DNA from 2 places in the Streptomyces sp. NPDC007088 genome. Region 1 is predicted to be linked to the other one. Evidence: predicted binding sites of a transcription regulator. Region 1 holds the regulator's gene; the other holds the start of a gene.
What was found. Region 1 encodes HspR, which represses chaperone genes until heat shock. Its sites were predicted from a motif close to TTGAGNNNNNNNNNCTCAA; they were not measured.
Positions count from the first base shown of each region.

Region 2: a site for HspR is predicted at 5,633-5,651, ahead of lon (endopeptidase La). Genes of this name have one in related genera too.

Region 1 is NZ_JBIAFO010000037.1:5,769-14,623, forward strand. It holds gene dnaK (molecular chaperone DnaK) at 340-2,196, shown strand; gene grpE (nucleotide exchange factor GrpE) at 2,193-2,873, shown strand; gene dnaJ (molecular chaperone DnaJ) at 2,988-4,187, shown strand; gene ACFYMP_RS31440 (heat shock protein transcriptional repressor HspR) at 4,190-4,648, shown strand; gene ACFYMP_RS31445 (helix-turn-helix transcriptional regulator) at 4,724-5,746, opposite strand; gene ACFYMP_RS31450 (hypothetical protein) at 5,891-6,304, shown strand; gene ACFYMP_RS31455 ((2Fe-2S)-binding protein) at 6,301-6,624, shown strand; gene ACFYMP_RS31460 (pyridoxamine 5'-phosphate oxidase family protein) at 6,780-7,184, opposite strand; gene clpB (ATP-dependent chaperone ClpB) at 7,461-8,855, shown strand, end outside.
Region 2 is NZ_JBIAFO010000002.1:328,330-337,184, forward strand. It holds gene ACFYMP_RS04540 (hypothetical protein) at 1-637, opposite strand, end outside; gene ACFYMP_RS04545 (ABC transporter ATP-binding protein) at 634-1,410, opposite strand; gene ACFYMP_RS04550 (zf-HC2 domain-containing protein) at 1,593-2,564, opposite strand; gene ACFYMP_RS04555 (RNA polymerase sigma factor) at 2,561-3,139, opposite strand; gene ACFYMP_RS04560 (class II aldolase/adducin family protein) at 3,518-4,312, shown strand; gene ACFYMP_RS04565 (nucleotidyltransferase domain-containing protein) at 4,707-5,522, opposite strand; gene lon (endopeptidase La) at 5,674-8,094, shown strand; gene ACFYMP_RS04575 (lysozyme) at 8,274-8,855, opposite strand, start outside.

The sequences.
Region 1 (8,855 bases):
TGCGGGGTGGTCCTGTCCTGAGGGCGGGGGCCGGACTTACGTCGGAGCGGGCTTGGGTCGAGGCGGCGGATTCACGGCGAGGTGGACTTACGTCGAGGCGGACCGGTGCCGGAACGGGCTGTGCCGGCTTATATCGGCGCGGGCGTGCGTTGAAGTGGACATACGTTAGTGAAGCGGACGCGGGGGCGGGTGGGGCCGCGCCGTTCCGGGTGCGGCTTCCGGGGGTTGCGCGTAAGGGCTAAATAAGAGTTGAGCCCCCATGGCTCAGGTCTGTTGACAGCGGGAGATCTCTGTTGCATCCTTGAGCCTGTTCCACTCAAGTCATCTGGAGGACCCGAAATGGCACGTGCGGTCGGCATCGACCTGGGCACGACTAACTCCGTCGTCAGCGTTCTCGAAGGCGGCGAGCCCACCGTCATCACCAACGCCGAGGGCGCCAGGACCACGCCGTCCGTCGTCGCCTTCGCCAAGAACGGCGAGGTGCTCGTCGGCGAGGTCGCGAAGCGCCAGGCGGTCACCAACGTCGACAGGACCATCCGGTCGGTCAAGCGCCACATGGGCACCGACTGGAAGATCAACCTGGACGGCAAGGACTTCAACCCCCAGCAGATCTCCGCGTTCATCCTGCAGAAGCTGAAGCGGGACGCCGAGGCGTACCTGGGCGAGAAGGTGGCCGACGCGGTCATCACGGTCCCCGCGTACTTCAACGACTCGGAGCGCCAGGCCACCAAGGAGGCCGGTGAGATCGCGGGCCTCAACGTCCTGCGCATCGTCAACGAGCCGACCGCCGCCGCCCTGGCCTACGGGCTCGACAAGGACGACCAGACGATCCTGGTCTTCGACCTCGGTGGCGGTACCTTCGACGTCTCCCTGCTGGAGATCGGTGACGGTGTCGTCGAGGTCAAGGCGACCAACGGCGACAACCACCTCGGTGGTGACGACTGGGACCAGCGCATCGTCGACTATCTGGTCAAGCAGTTCAACAACGGTCACGGCGTGGACCTGGCCAAGGACAAGATGGCGCTCCAGCGTCTGCGCGAGGCCGCCGAGAAGGCGAAGATCGAGCTGTCCTCGTCCACCGAGACCACGATCAACCTGCCGTACATCACGGCCTCCGCCGAGGGCCCGCTGCACCTGGACGAGAAGCTCACGCGCGCCCAGTTCCAGCAGCTGACCGCCGACCTCCTGGACCGGACGAAGACCCCGTTCCACAACGTCATCAAGGACGCCGGCATCTCGCTCAGCGAGATCGACCACGTCGTCCTCGTCGGTGGTTCCACCCGTATGCCGGCCGTCGCCGAGCTCGTGAAGGAGCTGACCGGCGGCAAGGAGGCCAACAAGGGCGTCAACCCGGACGAGGTCGTCGCCATCGGCGCCTCGCTCCAGGCCGGTGTCCTCAAGGGCGAGGTCAAGGACGTCCTGCTGCTCGACGTCACCCCGCTGTCCCTCGGTATCGAGACCAAGGGCGGCATCATGACCAAGCTGATCGAGCGCAACACCACGATCCCGACCAAGCGTTCCGAGATCTTCACGACGGCCGAGGACAACCAGCCCTCCGTGCAGATCCAGGTCTACCAGGGCGAGCGCGAGATCGCGGCGTACAACAAGAAGCTCGGGATGTTCGAGCTGACCGGTCTGCCGCCGGCCCCGCGCGGGGTCCCGCAGATCGAGGTGTCCTTCGACATCGACGCCAACGGCATCATGCACGTGACCGCGAAGGACCTCGGCACGGGCAAGGAGCAGAAGATGACCGTCACCGGCGGCTCCTCGCTGCCGAAGGACGAGGTCGACCGGATGCGCCAGGAGGCCGAGCAGTACGCGGACGAGGACCACCGTCGCCGCGAGGCCGCCGAGTCCCGCAACCAGGGCGAGCAGCTCGTCTACCAGACGGAGAAGTTCCTCAAGGACAACGAGGACAAGGTCCCGGCCGACGTCAAGACCGAGGTGGAGTCCGCCGTCACCGAGCTGAAGGAGAAGCTCAAGGGCGAGGACACCGCCGAGATCAAGACGGCCACGGAGAAGGTCGCGGCCGTCTCGCAGAAGCTCGGCCAGGCCCTGTACGCCGACGCGCAGGCCGCCGGCGGTGCCGAGGGCGCCGCGGGCGCCGGCGAGGCCGGTCAGGCCAAGGCCGACGACGACGTGGTCGACGCCGAGATCGTCGACGAGGACAACAACCGTAAGGACGGCGCCGCATGACCGAGGAGACTCCGGGGGGCTTCGACGACAAGGACGAGCCCGCTGACGTCTCCGACGGCGCCACCCCCGACGCCGCCGCCGAGGCCGGCCGGTCCGCCTCCGAGGAGGCGGGCGGCACGGCCCCGGCCGGGGACGCACAGCAGAACGTGGCTCTGACGGCCCAGCTGGATCAGGTACGTACGGCGCTCGGCGAGCGCACCGCGGACCTGCAGCGGCTCCAGGCCGAGTACCAGAACTACCGTCGGCGCGTCGAGCGGGACCGCGTGACCGTCAAGGAGATCGCCGTGGCGAACCTCCTGGGCGAGCTGCTGCCCGTGCTCGACGACATCGGCCGGGCCCGTGAGCACGAGGAGCTGACGGGCGGGTTCAAGTCGGTGGCCGACTCCCTGGAGGCGATCACCTCGAAGATGGGCCTGCAGCAGTTCGGCGAGGAGGGCGAGCCCTTCGACCCGACGATCCACGAGGCCCTGATGCACAGCTACGCGCCGGACGTCACCGAGACGACGTGCGTCGCGATCCTCCAGCCGGGGTATCGCTTCGGCGAGCGCACCATCCGGCCCGCCCGGGTCGCGGTCGCCGAACCGCAGCCCGGGGCCCAGCCGGCCAAGGAGGCGGCGGCCGACGAGGAGAAGTCCCCGTCGGCGGACGAGGAGAACGGTGGCCCGGACAAGGGCTGACGGAGCAGGACGGCGCCCGGCCGGATCGCGTGATCCGGCCGGGCCGCTCGCACAGCGGCAGAAGTCGGGGCAGCGGCCGGGACGGACGCCGCTCGGAAAGGAGGGACGTCGAGGATGAGCACCAAGGACTTCATCGAGAAGGACTACTACAAGGTCCTCGGCGTGCCGAAGGACGCCACCGAGGCAGAGATCAAGAAGGCGTACCGGAAGCTCGCCCGCGAGAACCACCCGGACGCCAACAAGGGCAACGCGAAGGCCGAGGAGCGCTTCAAGGAGATCTCCGAGGCGAACGACGTCCTCGGCGACCCGAAGCGGCGCAAGGAGTACGACGAGGCGCGCAGTCTGTTCGCGGGCGGCGGTTTCCGCCCCGGCGGGGCGGCCGGATCGGGCGGTTCCTTCAACTTCGACCTCGGCGACCTGTTCGGCGGCGGCCCCGCGGGAGCGGGTGCGGGCGCCGGCGCGGGTGGCGGCTTCGGTGGTGGTCTCGGTGATGTCTTCGGCGGCCTGTTCAACCGGGGCGGCGGCCAGGGCACCCGTACGACGACGCAGCCGCGCCGGGGCCAGGACATCGAGTCCGAGGTCTCGCTCAGCTTCACCGAGGCGGTGGACGGGGCGACGGTCCCGCTGCGGATGTCCAGCCAGGAGCCCTGCAAGGCGTGTTCGGGCACCGGTGACAAGAACGGCACGCCCCGGGTCTGCCCGACCTGTGTCGGCACCGGTCAGGTCTCGCGCGGTGGCGGGGGCGGTTTCTCGCTCACCGACCCGTGTGTGGACTGCAAGGGCCGCGGGCTGATCGCCCAGGACCCGTGCGAGGTGTGCAAGGGCAGCGGCCGGGCCAAGTCCTCGCGCACGATGCAGGTGCGCGTCCCGGCCGGGGTCAGCGACGGTCAGCGCATCCGCCTGCGCGGCAAGGGCGCGCCCGGTGAGCGCGGCGGGCCCGCCGGTGACCTGTACGTCGTCGTGCACGTCGAGGCGCACCCGGTCTTCGCCCGCAAGGGCGACAACCTGACGGTCACGGTGCCGGTCACCTTCAGCGAGGCGGCGCTCGGCGCCGCCGTGCGGGTGCCGACGCTCGGTGGACCGCCGGTCACCCTCAAGCTGCCGGCCGGTACCCCCAACGGGCGCACCATGCGCGCCCGGGGCAAGGGCGCGGTCCGTAAGGACGGCACCCGGGGCGACCTGCTGGTGACCGTCGAGGTCTCGGTTCCGCAGGATCTCGACGAGCGGGCCCGCGAGGCCCTGGAGTCGTATCGCGACGCCACCGCCGGGGAGGACCCGCGGGCGGCGCTGTTCGAGGCCGCGAAGGGAGCATGACCATGGACGGCCGAGGCAGGAACCCGTACGAGCTGACCGAGGAGACCCCGGTCTACGTCATCTCGGTGGCGGCCCAGTTGTCGGGGCTGCATCCGCAGACACTGCGGCAGTACGACCGTCTCGGGCTGGTCTCCCCGGACCGTACGGCGGGCCGGGGCCGGCGCTACTCGGCCCGTGACATCCAGCTTCTGCGCCAGGTGCAGCAGCTCTCGCAGGACGAGGGCATCAACCTGGCCGGAATCAAGCGGATCATCGAGCTGGAGCAGCAGGTGTCCGCGCTGGAGCAGCACGTCGCCGAGTTGTCGGCGGCGGTCGACGGCGCGGCGGCCGCGATGCGGCAGCGGGAGGCTCAGGTGCACGCCTCGTACCGCAGGGATCTGGTCCCCTACCAGGAAGTGCAGCAGACGAGCGCGCTGGTGGTGTGGCGCCCGAAGCCGAAACGTTCTTCTGGGGCGGAGTAGCGGCGCGGTTCGGGGCCGGCGCCGGGACGCGGAGTGGTCTCGCCGTCCCGGCCCCGGCCGTCGCTGACGCTCAGCTCATCTCGGGGCCGCGCCGGGGCCCGGCGCGGCCTCCGGCTTTCCCGTTTCCTCCAGGATTCCCGATTTGGCCACCAGATAGCCGAGTTGGGCGCGGCTTCCGCTTCCGAGCGCGGCGGCCAGTTTGGCTATGTGCGCGCGGCAGGTGCGGACGTTCATCCCGAGACGGCGCGCTATCGCCTCGTCGACGTGGCCCTCGATCAGGAGGCGCGCGATGGAGAGCTGGATGCCGGTGATGCCGTCGGTGGGCGGGGCGTAGGGCGGGGACTCCAGCAGCGGTACCGCGCGGGCCCAGAACTGTTCGAAGACGCGGGCCAGGTAGTCCACTATCCCGGGGTGCCGGAGTTCGAGGGCGACGCTGCGGTCGTCCTGGGCGGGAATGAAGGCGACCGACCGGTCGAAGATCATCAGTCGTTCGGTGAGTTCCTCCAGCGTGCGGATCTCCACGGTGTGTTTTCCCATGCGTTCCGCGTAGGCGTAGGTGCCCTGGTTGTGCCGTACCGTGTGCTGGTAGAGGGTCCGCATGGTGATACCGCGTGAGGCGACCTGGCGGCCCAGTTCCAGCGCTTTGGTCAGGACGTCCTCCCCCCGCCCGCCCCCCGGCTGAATGGTCAGGATCTCTGTTCGGCTCTCTGACATGGCCAGTTCTATGGCCGCCTGTATGCGCGGAAGACCTTCGAGAACAGTGATGGCGTGCGTGGTCGCCGGGTCCTGGACGCTGATCGCCATGAAGGGCTCGAAAGAGTCGGCGAGAGCGACCGCCGTGAGCCGGTGTTGCTGGATTTCCTGCTCGATGGGCTGTAGCCGCTGCGCGAGGGCGAGGCTCGGCGGGACCGGGCGGAGCCATTCGGTGTTGTCCGGATCGGGACGCAGGAGGGCGTAGTCCATGAGGCAGGGCGCCGCGTCGGCCTCCTTGCGCGCGATGCGGCCGGCGCGCAGCGCCGCGGAGTAGATTCGGCGGCCTTCCTCGCAAAGCTCCGCCACAGAGTGAGAATGTGTCGGATGTGTGTCTTTTGTGGCCATAGATCCACCCCCCAGGGTCCTGAACGTGCAGGAACATGATGCATCGCCCCGGTGGCGGGGGGACCGTGCAATGAGCCATCGTCATTGTCGTACGGGGGAGAGGATGATGTGGAAGTGAGGACGAAGCCGCTTATGGGGAAGAGAATGCTTCGCTCGGCCCGCACGACAGCCTTCTCCGTCGGTCTGGTTCTGGGGGCGACGACGCTCGTCGGAGTGGCCGGCGGGATGGCGCAGGCCGCCGACCGCCCGGTGGGGGCCGCCCAGTCCGGGGATCTGGTGTGGAACACGCCGCCGCGGGCGACTCCGGCGGATCTGGTGTGGAACGTCGGGCCGCGGGTGACTCATGCGGATCTGGTGTGGAACACGCCGTCGAGGGCGGTGCAGACGGATCTGGTGTGGAACGTCGGGCCGCAGGCGACTCCCACGGATCTCGTGTGGAACACGGCTCCGACCGTTGTCCCGGCCGATCTGGTGTGGAACACCACGCCGAAGGCCGTCCCCGCCGATCTGGTGTGGTACCCCGCGCCACCCGCGCCGCAGGGCGGCGTTCAGGCATGACCACACCACCTGACGACCGCACGTTCCGGCGCGAGATGGCCACCGCCTACCGCTCCGGATGGCATTTCATCGATCTCGTCACGGCGATCCCCCACGACGGCGATTCGCTGATGGTCACTCTCTTCGGGGAGCCGGTCGTCGTCGTGCGGGATCAGGCCGAGGACGTCAGGGCGTACCGCTGTCTCCGCCGCCCCAGGGGCGCACCGCAGCCCGTGCGGTGCGTGATCCGGTACGGAATGATCTTCGTCAACCTCGACCGGCGCGACCACGAAGAGGTCGCCGACTGGTCGGACGCCGTCGTCACCCCCCGCAGCGCCTGAGCGATCCCCCGTTGTCATGTCGCACAGGCGCTTTCCCCCAGCAGCGGCGTCACCGAGGACCTGAACCCGGTGACGCCGCTGCCATGCCGGGCCCCCGTCGTGTCCCCCCTCACGACGGGGGCCGGGCCATGTCCGGGGCCGGGCCCCGGCGTGGGTCAGGCGTTTCCGAGGGCGCGGGTCACGGCGATCTCGATGATCACGCGGTCCGGATTGGGGCCGGGCGTACGGCCGTAGCGTGCCGTGTAACGCCGTAGCGCCTCGTCGATGGTCTCCTCGTCCGCCCGCAGCCTCGCGCGGCCTTCCAGGGTGGCCCAGCGGCGTCCGTCGACCTGGCACACCGCGACGAGGGCGCCCTCCGGCCCGGCCGCCAGGATGTTGCGGGCCTTCTTGCTCAGTTTGCTCGTCGTGATCCGGGCGACCCGGGCCTCGGGGTCGTACGTGACGCCGACCGGCACCACGTGCGGGGTGCCGTCCGGCCGGGGTGTCGTGAGGGTGCAGACGTGCCGCTCGCGCCAGAAGTCGAGGTAGGAGGCGCCGGGGCTGCCGGGGTCGATGGCCATGTCGCGGAATCTATCGCCCGGAAGCCGGCCCCCGGTTCGCCGCTCCGCCGCCTCTCACGCGTACAGGTGAAAGCCGGAGGGGACTCGCACGTATGCCCTTGAGTGGAATAGACTCAACTTTGTGCACGTTGGAGGAGTCAGTGTTGCGAGGCCGGCGGCTGATCACCGTGCGCGGGACACAGGTATGCGGACACTGGCATACGGGCGCCGGCGTAGGGACGGGAACGCGGACGCGGGGAGCGCGCGTCGGCATCGAGTGCGAGGAGGAAGTGCGGCGTGGATGCGGAACTGACCAACAGGAGCCGGGACGCGATCAATGCGGCCAGTGCGCGGGCGGTGTCGGGGGGCCACCCCGACCTGACACCGGCGCACCTGCTCCTCGCGCTGCTCACGGGCGAGGACAACGAGAACGTGACGGATCTGCTCGCCGCCGTGGGCGCCGACCAGTCCGCCGTACGCGCCGGGGCGGAGCGGCTGCTCGGTGAGCTGCCGAGCGTCACGGGCTCCACGGTCGCCCCGCCGCAGCCCAACCGGGAGGCGCTGGCCGCCGTGCAGGACGCGGCGGACCGGGCCAAGGAGCTGGGCGACGAGTTCCTTTCGACGGAACACCTGCTCATCGGCATCGCCGACAAGGGCGGTCAGGCCGGTGACCTGCTGAAGCAGCAGGGCGCCGGCGCCAAGCAACTGCTGGAGGCGTTCCAGCGCGCCAGGGGAGGACGCCGGGTGACCACACCCGATCCGGAGGGCCAGTACAAGGCCCTGGAGAAGTTCGGCACCGACTTCACGGAGGCCGCCCGCGAGGGCAAGCTCGACCCCGTGATCGGCCGGGACCAGGAGATCCGCCGCGTCGTGCAGGTGCTGTCGCGGCGCACCAAGAACAACCCGGTGCTCATCGGCGAGCCGGGCGTCGGCAAGACGGCCGTCGTCGAGGGCCTCGCGCAGCGCATCGTGAAGGGGGACGTCCCCGAGTCGCTGAAGGGCAAGCGGCTCGTGTCGCTCGACATCGGCGCGATGCTGGCCGGCGCGAAGTACCGCGGCGAGTTCGAGGAGCGCCTGAAGACGGTGCTGTCCGAGATCAAGGACAGCGACGGCCAGATCATCACGTTCATCGACGAGTTGCACACGGTCGTCGGCGCGGGCGCCGGCGGGGACTCGGCGATGGACGCGGGCAACATGCTCAAGCCGATGCTGGCCCGCGGCGAGCTGCGCATGGTCGGGGCGACGACTCTGGACGAGTACCGCGAGCGGATCGAGAAGGACCCGGCGCTGGAGCGCCGCTTCCAGCAGGTCCTGGTCGCCGAGCCGACCGTCGAGGACACCGTGGCGATCCTGCGCGGGCTCAAGGGCCGCTACGAGGCGCACCACAAGGTGCAGATCAACGACAGCGCCCTGGTGGCCGCGGCGACCCTCTCCGACCGGTACATCACCTCGCGGTTCCTGCCCGACAAGGCGATCGATCTGGTCGACGAGGCCGCTTCCCGGCTGCGCATGGAGATCGACTCCTCGCCCGTCGAGATCGACGAGTTGCAGCGGTCCGTGGACCGCCTGCGCATGGAGGAGCTGGCGCTCAAGAGAGAGACGGACCCGGCTTCGGTGCAGCGGCTGGAGAAGCTGCGCAAGGACCTCGCGGACCGCGAGGAGGAGCTGCGCGGGCTGACCGCGCGCTGGGAC
Region 2 (8,855 bases), on a different contig from region 1:
AGGTCTGCCACGGGGCCCGGTCGCCCTCGCCCCAGAGCCCCCAGGACGGCAGGAGCGGGGACTCCCACGGGGAGAGACCGAGCAGGGCGTAGAGCAGGACGCCGAGCACCGGGGCGGCGAGCCGCCAGGGGATCAGCCGCCCCGCGACCTGTCCGAGCACGGCGGCCGCCACGAGGTACGCCGCGTCGCCGAGCAGTACGGAGACGTCTGGGTGGCCTGCGGAGGTGTACGGCCAGGAGGCGAGCAGGACGGCGGTCGTGGCCACCGCGTAGCCGGCGACCGTCCAGGCCGCGAGGGGCAGTGTGGTCATCAGGAAGCGCCGCAGCGCGGAACGGGCCGCGCTGCTGAGCAGTTCGCCGGTCCCGCGACGCCGGTCGAACCCGCCGGACCAGCAACCCGCGCCGAGCGCCACCGGTCCCGCGAGAAGGACGGTCGCGCCGTGCAGCTTGAACTGCGTCTCGCTCCACAGCCCTTGCCAGGCCCCGGCGTCGGAGGCCAGGAAGACCAGCAGGGTCGCGGCGAGGAGCGCCCCGGCCCAGCGTCCGAGTCCGTGGCGCATCTGCGCGCGCAGCGCGCCGGTCCGAGGGGCGGGCGGGGCCGCGACGGGCTCCGGCCGGGCCGGGCTGAGCGTGCTCATCGGACGGCCCCGGCCCACGTGCCCGAGCGGTGGGCCGCGAGAGCCGCCGTGTAGCCGCGCTCCAGGGGACTGGCGTCCTGGTCGGCCGCCACGCTCTCCCCCAGACGCACGAGGTCCTGCGGGGTGCCCCGGTAGGCGAGCCGGCCCTCCTCCAGCAAGGTCACCTCCGTACAGGCACCCGCCACGTCCTCCACGAGATGCGTGGAGACGACGATCGTCGCGGTGGCTCCCAGCTCGCGCAGCAGGGCCCGGAACTCGACCCGCTGTTCCGGGTCGAGGCCCGCCGTGGGCTCGTCCAGCAGGAGCAGCTCGGGTTCGTTGACGAGGGCCTGCGCGATGCCCGCCCGGCGCAGCATGCCGCCGGACAGGTGCCGGAGCTTGTCGTCGGCGCGGGCACCGAGCCCGACCCGGGACAGCGCCCGCTCGACCGCTTCGGGGACACCGGCGCCGGGCACTTCCTTGAGCCAGGCCATGTAGGCGACGAACTCCCGGACCGTGAAGCCCGGGTAGTGGCCGAAGTCCTGCGGCAGATAGCCCAGGCGGCGCCTCACCTCGACCCGCCCGTGCCGGTCGGCGAGGTCGTGGCCGAGGAGCTCCACGGTCCCGGCCGCCGGCTCGGAGACGGTGGCGAGGACTCTGATCAAGGAGGTCTTGCCGGCGCCGTTCGGCCCGAGCAGCCCGTGCACACCGGGGCCCAGCTCCAGGTCGAGGGCGTCCAGCGCGGTGCGCCCGCGGTGCCGGACGGTCAGTCCGGACAGGGACAGAGTGCTCACGCGTACTCCCGTACGTCAGTCGGTAGGTGCTGGTCGGTAGTAGGTAGTCGGTAGTCGTCGGTGGAAATGCCGTCAGCGGACGCGCCGTCAGGCGGGGCGGTCTTGCGGCCACGTCGGACGGGTACGTCTGTTGGGCACGTCGGCCGGAGGGGGCTGCCCAGGTGTACGGATGCGGTCGGTGTTCAGATGTGGTCGTAGGCGGTGCGGCGCAGTGCGAGGAGGGCGGCGCACAGCACGGCCCCCAGGGCCCAGCCCGTCTGCGCCGCCGGCCCGTCCAGCAGCAGGGAGAGCCGTTCTGCCAGCTGTATGGCGGTGGAGGGGCCCGGCCTCCCTGTCGGCAGGGCGACCGCGACCGCCCAGCCCGCCGCGCACCCGGCGGCGGCCGCCCGGCAGCCCACGTAGGAGCCGGCCGCGAGCGTCGTCAGCGTCAGCGCGAGCGAGGGCAGCAGCCAGGCCGCCGGTCCGGGCGCCCCGGGCACACCCGGGAGGAAGGCGCCTACCGCGGTCAGCAGCGGGAGGCACACCGCGCTCAGCGCCGTGGTGCGCAGCAACAGGAGTTTGAGGCCCCCGCGCGGGGTGGCCAGGGCCAGTTCGTACAGCGGGTCGGCGTACGGACCGTAGGCGAGGGCCACGCCCGCGAGCGGCAGAACCGGGGCCACCGCCAGGAGCAAGGGCCGGGCCCCGCCGGAATCGGCGCCCAGGCCCAGGACCACCGTCCCCGCCACCACGAGGAGCACGGCCGCCCACCAGCCGGGGCTCAGCGCCGTACGCAGGGCCCGCAGCGTGTCCGGCCACCGCGCCGGGCCGCCGGCCGGGGGGCGGAGGATGTCCGCCCACCCGCCGCGGGCTGACGCCCCGAACCGCCCCCCGGCGGTCCGGGGACGAGGAAGGGAGGCGCCTGGCCCGGGGCTCCGCACCCCGGCGGCAGGGGCCTCGCTGGTGGCCTCGGCGCCCCTGACGGAGAGCAGCACGCTCTCCCGCAGGGAGTCGAGAACCGGTCCGGCCGCCGTGTCGCGCACCGCGCGGGAGACGGCGGCGGCGCAGCGCCCGCAGGATTCGACGTGGTCCTCCAGGAGGACGCACTGCGCCTCGGGAAGCGTGCCCCGCGCGTAGTGGGCGGCGGTCTGTGGGTCCGTGTGCCGGGAGAAGTTCATGCCCTGCCTCCTGTGGGGCCCTGACGCGTGGACGGTTCGAGGGCCGCGCGCAGCTCGCGGCGGGCCCGCGCGGCGCGGGTCTTGACGGTGCCTTCGGGGATACCGAGCAGTCGCGCGGCCTCCCGCGTGGTCAGACCGTCGACGACGGTCGCCCGCAGGACGGCGGCGAGTTCGGGTGAGAGCCGCCGCAGGGCGCCGCCCACGTCCCCGTACTCCAGGCCGGCCAGGACGTGTTGTTCGGCCGAGGGGACGTCGGGGACGGGCAGGTCGAGCGGGCGCTCCGCCCGCTCCTGGGCGCGCAGCGCGTCCACGAGGCGGCGCGCGGCGATCGTCCACAGCCAGCCGCCGGCCTCGGTACCGCGGAAACCTCCAGCGGAACGCCACACCGTCACAAAGGTGTCCTGCACGACCTCGCGGACCAGTTCCGGGTCCCCGCAGCGCCGGTTCAGCCGGGCGTGCAGCCACCCGGAGTGGCGGTCGTAGAACGTGCCCAGGGCCTCGTGCTGCCCCGCGCGGACGGCCCGTAGCAGGGCGCCGTCGTCACGTTCGCCCCTCAGGGGCCGGAAAAGTCTCACGTACTCCTTATCGCTCGCGGCACCTCGTCCGGTTCACGCCCTCGGCCGGAAACCGGCGCGGATCGGCTGGGAGGACGTCCAGGAGCCGGGAGGCCGGTCGGAAGCCGTGCGGCAGGCGGCGACCAGGACGCGGGCGGGCGCGGGCACGGGCGCGGACACGGGCACGGGCGGAGTCGGGCCGGGAAGGGGCCGGGCGCGGACACGGGCACGGGCGGAGTCGGGCCGGGAAGGGGCCGGGAGCGGCGGCCCCGCGAACCACCGGATCTCGCGCGCGGACGGGCGTGCGCCCTTGTCGCCGGGCGTCCGTAGCCTCCAGCCTGGAGGGGTGAACCCCCGCCCTCCGCACCGAGGAGTACGCCCGTGACCTCCGCCCCCACGCTGCCCCCCGCCCCCGTCCCCGCCCCCGTCCCCGCGCCCGCCTCGCCCCCCGAGACCGACGAGCAGGCGCTGCGCCGCGAACTGGCCGCCGTCTACCGGCTCGTCGCGCACTTCCGGATGACCGACCTCATCTACACGCACATCTCGCTGCGCCTTCCCGGGCCCGATCACCACTTCCTCATCAACCCGTACGGGCTGATGTTCGAGGAGATCACCGCCTCCAGCCTCGTCAAGATCGACCTGGACGGCAACGCGGTCGAGCCGAGCCCGTACCCGGTCAACCCCGCCGGATTCGTCATTCACAGCGCCATCCACCGGGCGCGTGAGGACGCGCGATGCGTGCTGCACACCCACACCAAGGCGGGCTGCGCCGTCGCCGCGCAGGAGGGGGGACTGCTTCCGCTCAACCAGATGTCCATGGAGTTCTACGGCCGCCTCGCCTACCACGACTACGAGGGTCAGGCCCTCAACCTCGCCGAGCAGCAGCGGCTCGTCACCGACCTCGGCGAGCACCACGCGCTCGTGCTGCGCAACCACGGCTTGCTGACCATCGGTGAGACGGCCGCGCGTGCCTTCCTCCGCATGTACTACCTCGACAAGGCCTGCGAGATCCAGGTGACCGCCCAGGCCGGGGGCGCCGCGCTCGTCCTGCCGCCCGAGGAGGTCTGCGCGTACACCTCTCGCCAGATGAACGGCGAGGCCGACTCCGACCTCGCCGACGACCAGGCCAACGACCTGGCCTGGGCCGCGCTGCTGCGGCTCCTCGACCGCGTCGCACCGGGTTACCAGGACTGATCCCGCCGCGGCGGGCGGACCGCCCGACGGGCGGGCGCCCGTCGTACCGCGCCGCTGTGGCAGCGGACCGCGCGAGGGCCCGGACCGCGCGGAAGCACCGCCCGGGAAGACATGGAAGACAAGGAGGACCCGGAAAGACAAGGAGGACCCGGGAAGACAAGGAAGACAGGGGGAACGACCGCGCGGGACGCCCGAGTGGAATCAGCGCGAGGGCTGAGCGAGAGTCACCGCGAGGGCTGGGCGAGACCCACCGCGAGGGCCGAGAGAGACCCCGCGAGGGCCGGGGCGCCGTGCGCCGCCCCGTACGTACCCGCGTCCGGGCGGCCGGGCACACCCGCGCGCCGCTGCCGTACCCGGCCCGCGCGGCCCCTGCCGTACCCGGCCCGCGCGCCGCTCAGCCCGGGTACGGCCGCGCCGCCTTCACCCCGTGGACCCGCGTGTACTCCGCGGCGAGCCAGGGCCCGAGGTCCCCGACGAGCAGCGGCAGCGTGTCGGGGTTGGGGCGCCGGGCGGAGCGGGAGGCGGCGCGCATCTGCCCGCCCCGCTCCGGGTAGTACGTCCCGAACACCTCCGCCATCTCCTGGAGGTCGCTCGTCCAGCCGCCCCACACCGGCATGACCAGCGTGAAACCGGTGCGCACGAGCTTGCGCCCGGCCACCCTGGCCAGGGCGCGCAGGTCCCGTGCGTCCCCGGCGGCGCGCGAGGCGGCCGCCCGCGCGCCCCAGCGGGCCAGGGCCGCGTCGAGGTCGCCGTTCAGCTCACGGGCCAGCAGCGTGTCCGGCCGGTAGGCGGGCAGCCGTCCGGCGAGGTCCTCGCCGAGCAGGGGGGTGCACAGGACGGCCACGAAGAAACCCATGTCCCAGCGCTCCAGATCGCTCAGCAGAGTGGCCTCGTCCCACAGCAGCGCGCCGACCCCGTCCACCTCGGGGAACTCCGCGTCGAGCCCGGACTCCAGCGCGCGGACCGCCGCGCGGTCCTCCTCGGTGGGCCGGGAACGCAGCGCGATCAGCAGGTCGAGGTCGGAGCGCCCCGGCCGCGCCGTGCCGCGCGGCACGCTCCCGTACAGGTAGGCGCTGTGCAGCCGGTCGCCGAAGGTCTCCGCGATCCGCTGCCGGGCCGCCGCCACCACCGCGGCGAACTCCGGACGTACGCGGTCCGGGGACCCCTCGCGCAGAAACGTGCCGTCAGGAGCGATGCCAGTGGGTTCCATGCGACAACTGTGAGGGATGCGCGGGGCCGCGCACGGGCCGCACCGGACGCCCTTCCCCATGATCGCTCAGAGCGAACACGCGTCCGGGAACATCCGGCACCCCCCAGGCATTGAGTCGATACAGCTCAACTTGAATGCCGAAGGGGAGATCATGGCTTTGACGTCCGCACCGCTCACCCTGCCCGTGCTGCCGCTGGATGACGAGGTCGTCCTGCCCGGCATGGTCGTGCCGCTCGACCTCTCGGACAGCGAGGTGCGCGCCGCGGTCGAGGCCGCGCAGGCCGCCGCGCGGTCCGGCGGGGCGGCGGGCAAGCCCGAGGTACTGCTCGTGCCGCGGGTCGACGGGAACTACGCGAGTACCGGTGTGCTCGGCACCGTCGAACAGGTCGGCCGGCTCGCCGACGGCGATCCCGGCGCGCTGATCAAGGGGCGCGGCCGGGTCCGCATCGGCGCCGGTACCACCGGGCCCGGCGCGGCCCTGTGGGTCGAGGGAACGAAGGTCGAGGAGTTCGTCCCCGAACCGCTGCCCGGCGCGGTGAGCGAACTCGTCACCGAGTACAAGGCGCTCGCCACCGAATGGCTCAAGAAGCGCGGCGCCTGGCAGGTCGTGGACCGCGTCCAGCAGATCGAGGGTGTCGGCGCGCTCGCCGACAACTCGGGGTACTCGCCCTTCCTCACGACCGCCCAGAAGATCGAGCTGCTGGAGACCGCCGACCCGGTGTCCCGGCTCAAGCTCGCCACCCTCCAGCTGCGCGAACACCTCGCCGAGCAGGACGTGGCGGAGGCCATCGCGAAGGACGTCCAGGAGGGCGTCGACAAGCAGCAGCGCGAGTTCCTGCTGCGCCGGCAGCTCGAAGCGGTCCGCAAGGAGCTGCGCGAGCTGAGCGGACAGGACGGCGAGGACGAGTCGGACGACTACCGGGCCCGTGTCGAGGCCGCCGACCTGCCCGGGAAGGTCCGCGAGGCGGCCCTCAAGGAGGTCGAGAAGCTGGAGCGCTCCAGCGATCAGAGCCCCGAGGGTTCCTGGATCAGGACCTGGCTCGACACCGTCCTCGGCATGCCGTGGAACGAACGCAGCGAGGACGCCTACGACATCGCGGGCGCCCGCGAGGTCCTGGACGCCGAGCACGCGGGCCTCGCCGACGTGAAGGACCGCATCACCGAGTACCTCGCGGTGCGCAAGCGCCGAGCCGACCGGGGCCTCGGCGTGGTCGGTGGCCGGCGCGGGGGAGCGGTGCTCGCGCTCGTCGGCCCGCCCGGGGTCGGCAAGACGAGCCTCGGCGAGTCCGTGGCGCACGCCATGGGCCGCGAGTTCGTCCGCGTCGCCCTCGGCGGAGTGCGGGACGAGGCCGAGATCCGGGGCCACCGCCGCACCTACGTCGGGGCCATGCCGGGCCGGATCGTGCGCGCCGTCAAGGAGGCCGGTTCGATGAACCCGGTCGTCCTGCTCGACGAGATCGACAAGGTCGGCTCGGACTTCCGGGGCGATCCGGCCGCCGCCCTGCTCGAAGTCCTCGACCCCGCGCAGAACCACACCTTCCGCGACCACTACCTGGAGGTGGAGCTCGACCTGAGCGATGTCGTCTTCCTGGCCACCGCCAACGTCCTCGAAGCGATCCCGGAGGCGTTGCTCGACCGGATGGAACTCGTGCGGCTCGACGGCTACACCGAGGACGAGAAGGTCGTCATCGCCCGCGACCACCTTCTCCCGCGTCAGCTGGAGCGCGCGGGCCTGGAGCCCGGCGAGCTGACGGTGGAGGAGTCGGCGCTGCGCAAGCTGGCCGGCGAGTACACCCGCGAGGCCGGGGTCCGCAATCTGGAGCGTTCGGTGGCCCGGCTGCTGCGCAAGGTGGCCGCCGAGCACGAGCTGGGGAAGCGGGACCTCCCGTTCACCGTCACCGACACCGAGCTGCGTGAGCTCATCGGGCGTCCGCACTTCGTCCCCGAGTCGGCGCAGGACCCGGCCGAGCGGCGCACCTCGGTTCCCGGGGTGGCGACCGGGCTGGCCGTCACGGGGGCCGGCGGCGACGTCCTGTTCGTCGAGGCGTCCCTCGCCGACGCGGAGACCGGCGGCTCCGGGCTGACCCTGACCGGACAGCTCGGGGACGTCATGAAGGAGTCCGCGCAGATCGCGCTCTCCTTCCTGCGTTCGCACGGCGCCGAACTGGAACTGCCGGTCGGCGACCTCAAGGACCGGGGCGTGCACATCCACTTCCCGGCCGGGGCGGTACCGAAGGACGGGCCGAGCGCGGGTATCACGATGACCACCGCGCTCGCCTCGCTGCTCAGCGGGCGGCTCGTGCGCACGGACGTCGCGATGACCGGGGAGGTCTCGCTCACCGGCCGGGTCCTGCCCATCGGCGGCCTCAAGCAGAAGCTGCTGGCCGCCCAGCGCGCCGGGATCACCACCGTCGTGATCCCCAAGCGCAACGAGCCCGATCTGGACGACGTGCCCGCCGAGGTCCTGGAGAAGCTGGAGGTCCACCCCGTCACGGACGTCCGCCAGGTCCTGGAGATCGCCCTCACCCCGGCCGGCACCACGGCACAGGTGCCGGTCCCGGCGGCGGCCTGAGAACGAAGGGGCCAAGGGCGCCGGGCGGGGCGCCAGGTCCGCGGTCCCAGGCCCCGGGGCCGCGGCCTTTGACTCCGGCCGGGGAGTGACGGCCCCGGCCGGAACGAACGGCCCGGCGTCCCGCTCGCTGCGGGGCGCCGGGCCGCCGGGCCGTGCGGGAGGCGGGGCGTGGTGGGACGTCAGCCGTTGGCGAGTGCCTTGACGCGGTCCAGGGCGCCGTTGAACTTGTTGTGGTCCCCCACGACCGGGCCGGTCGAGGTGTACTGCCAGATCGTGTAGAAGCCCCAGCCGGCCGGAAGCGCGCCGACCGAGGAGGCGTACCGGGCCACCCACAGCGGGTTGGTGGAGCCGAAGGCGGAGGAGTTGCCGGTGCAGGTCTGCCACCAGCTGGTCGCCGTGTAGATGACGGCGTCGCGGCCGGTCTTGGCCCGGTAGGTGTTCACGAAGTCGCGAATCCAGCTGACCATCGCGGAGGCGGACTTCCCGTAGCACTGGGCGCCGTACGGGTTCCACTCGATGTCCAGGACGCCCGGCAGGGTCTTGCCGTCCTTGGACCAGCCGCCTCCGTGGGCAACGAAGTAGTTGGCCTGTACGGCGCCGCTCGACGTGTCCGGGGTGGCGAAGTGGTACGCCCCCCGGATCATGCCGACGTTGTACGAACCGTTGTACTGCTGGGCGAAGGAGGGGTTGGTGTACGACGTTCCTTCGGTTGCTTTTGCGTACGCCCACTTGACGCCGCTGTTCCACAGCGAGGTCCAGTT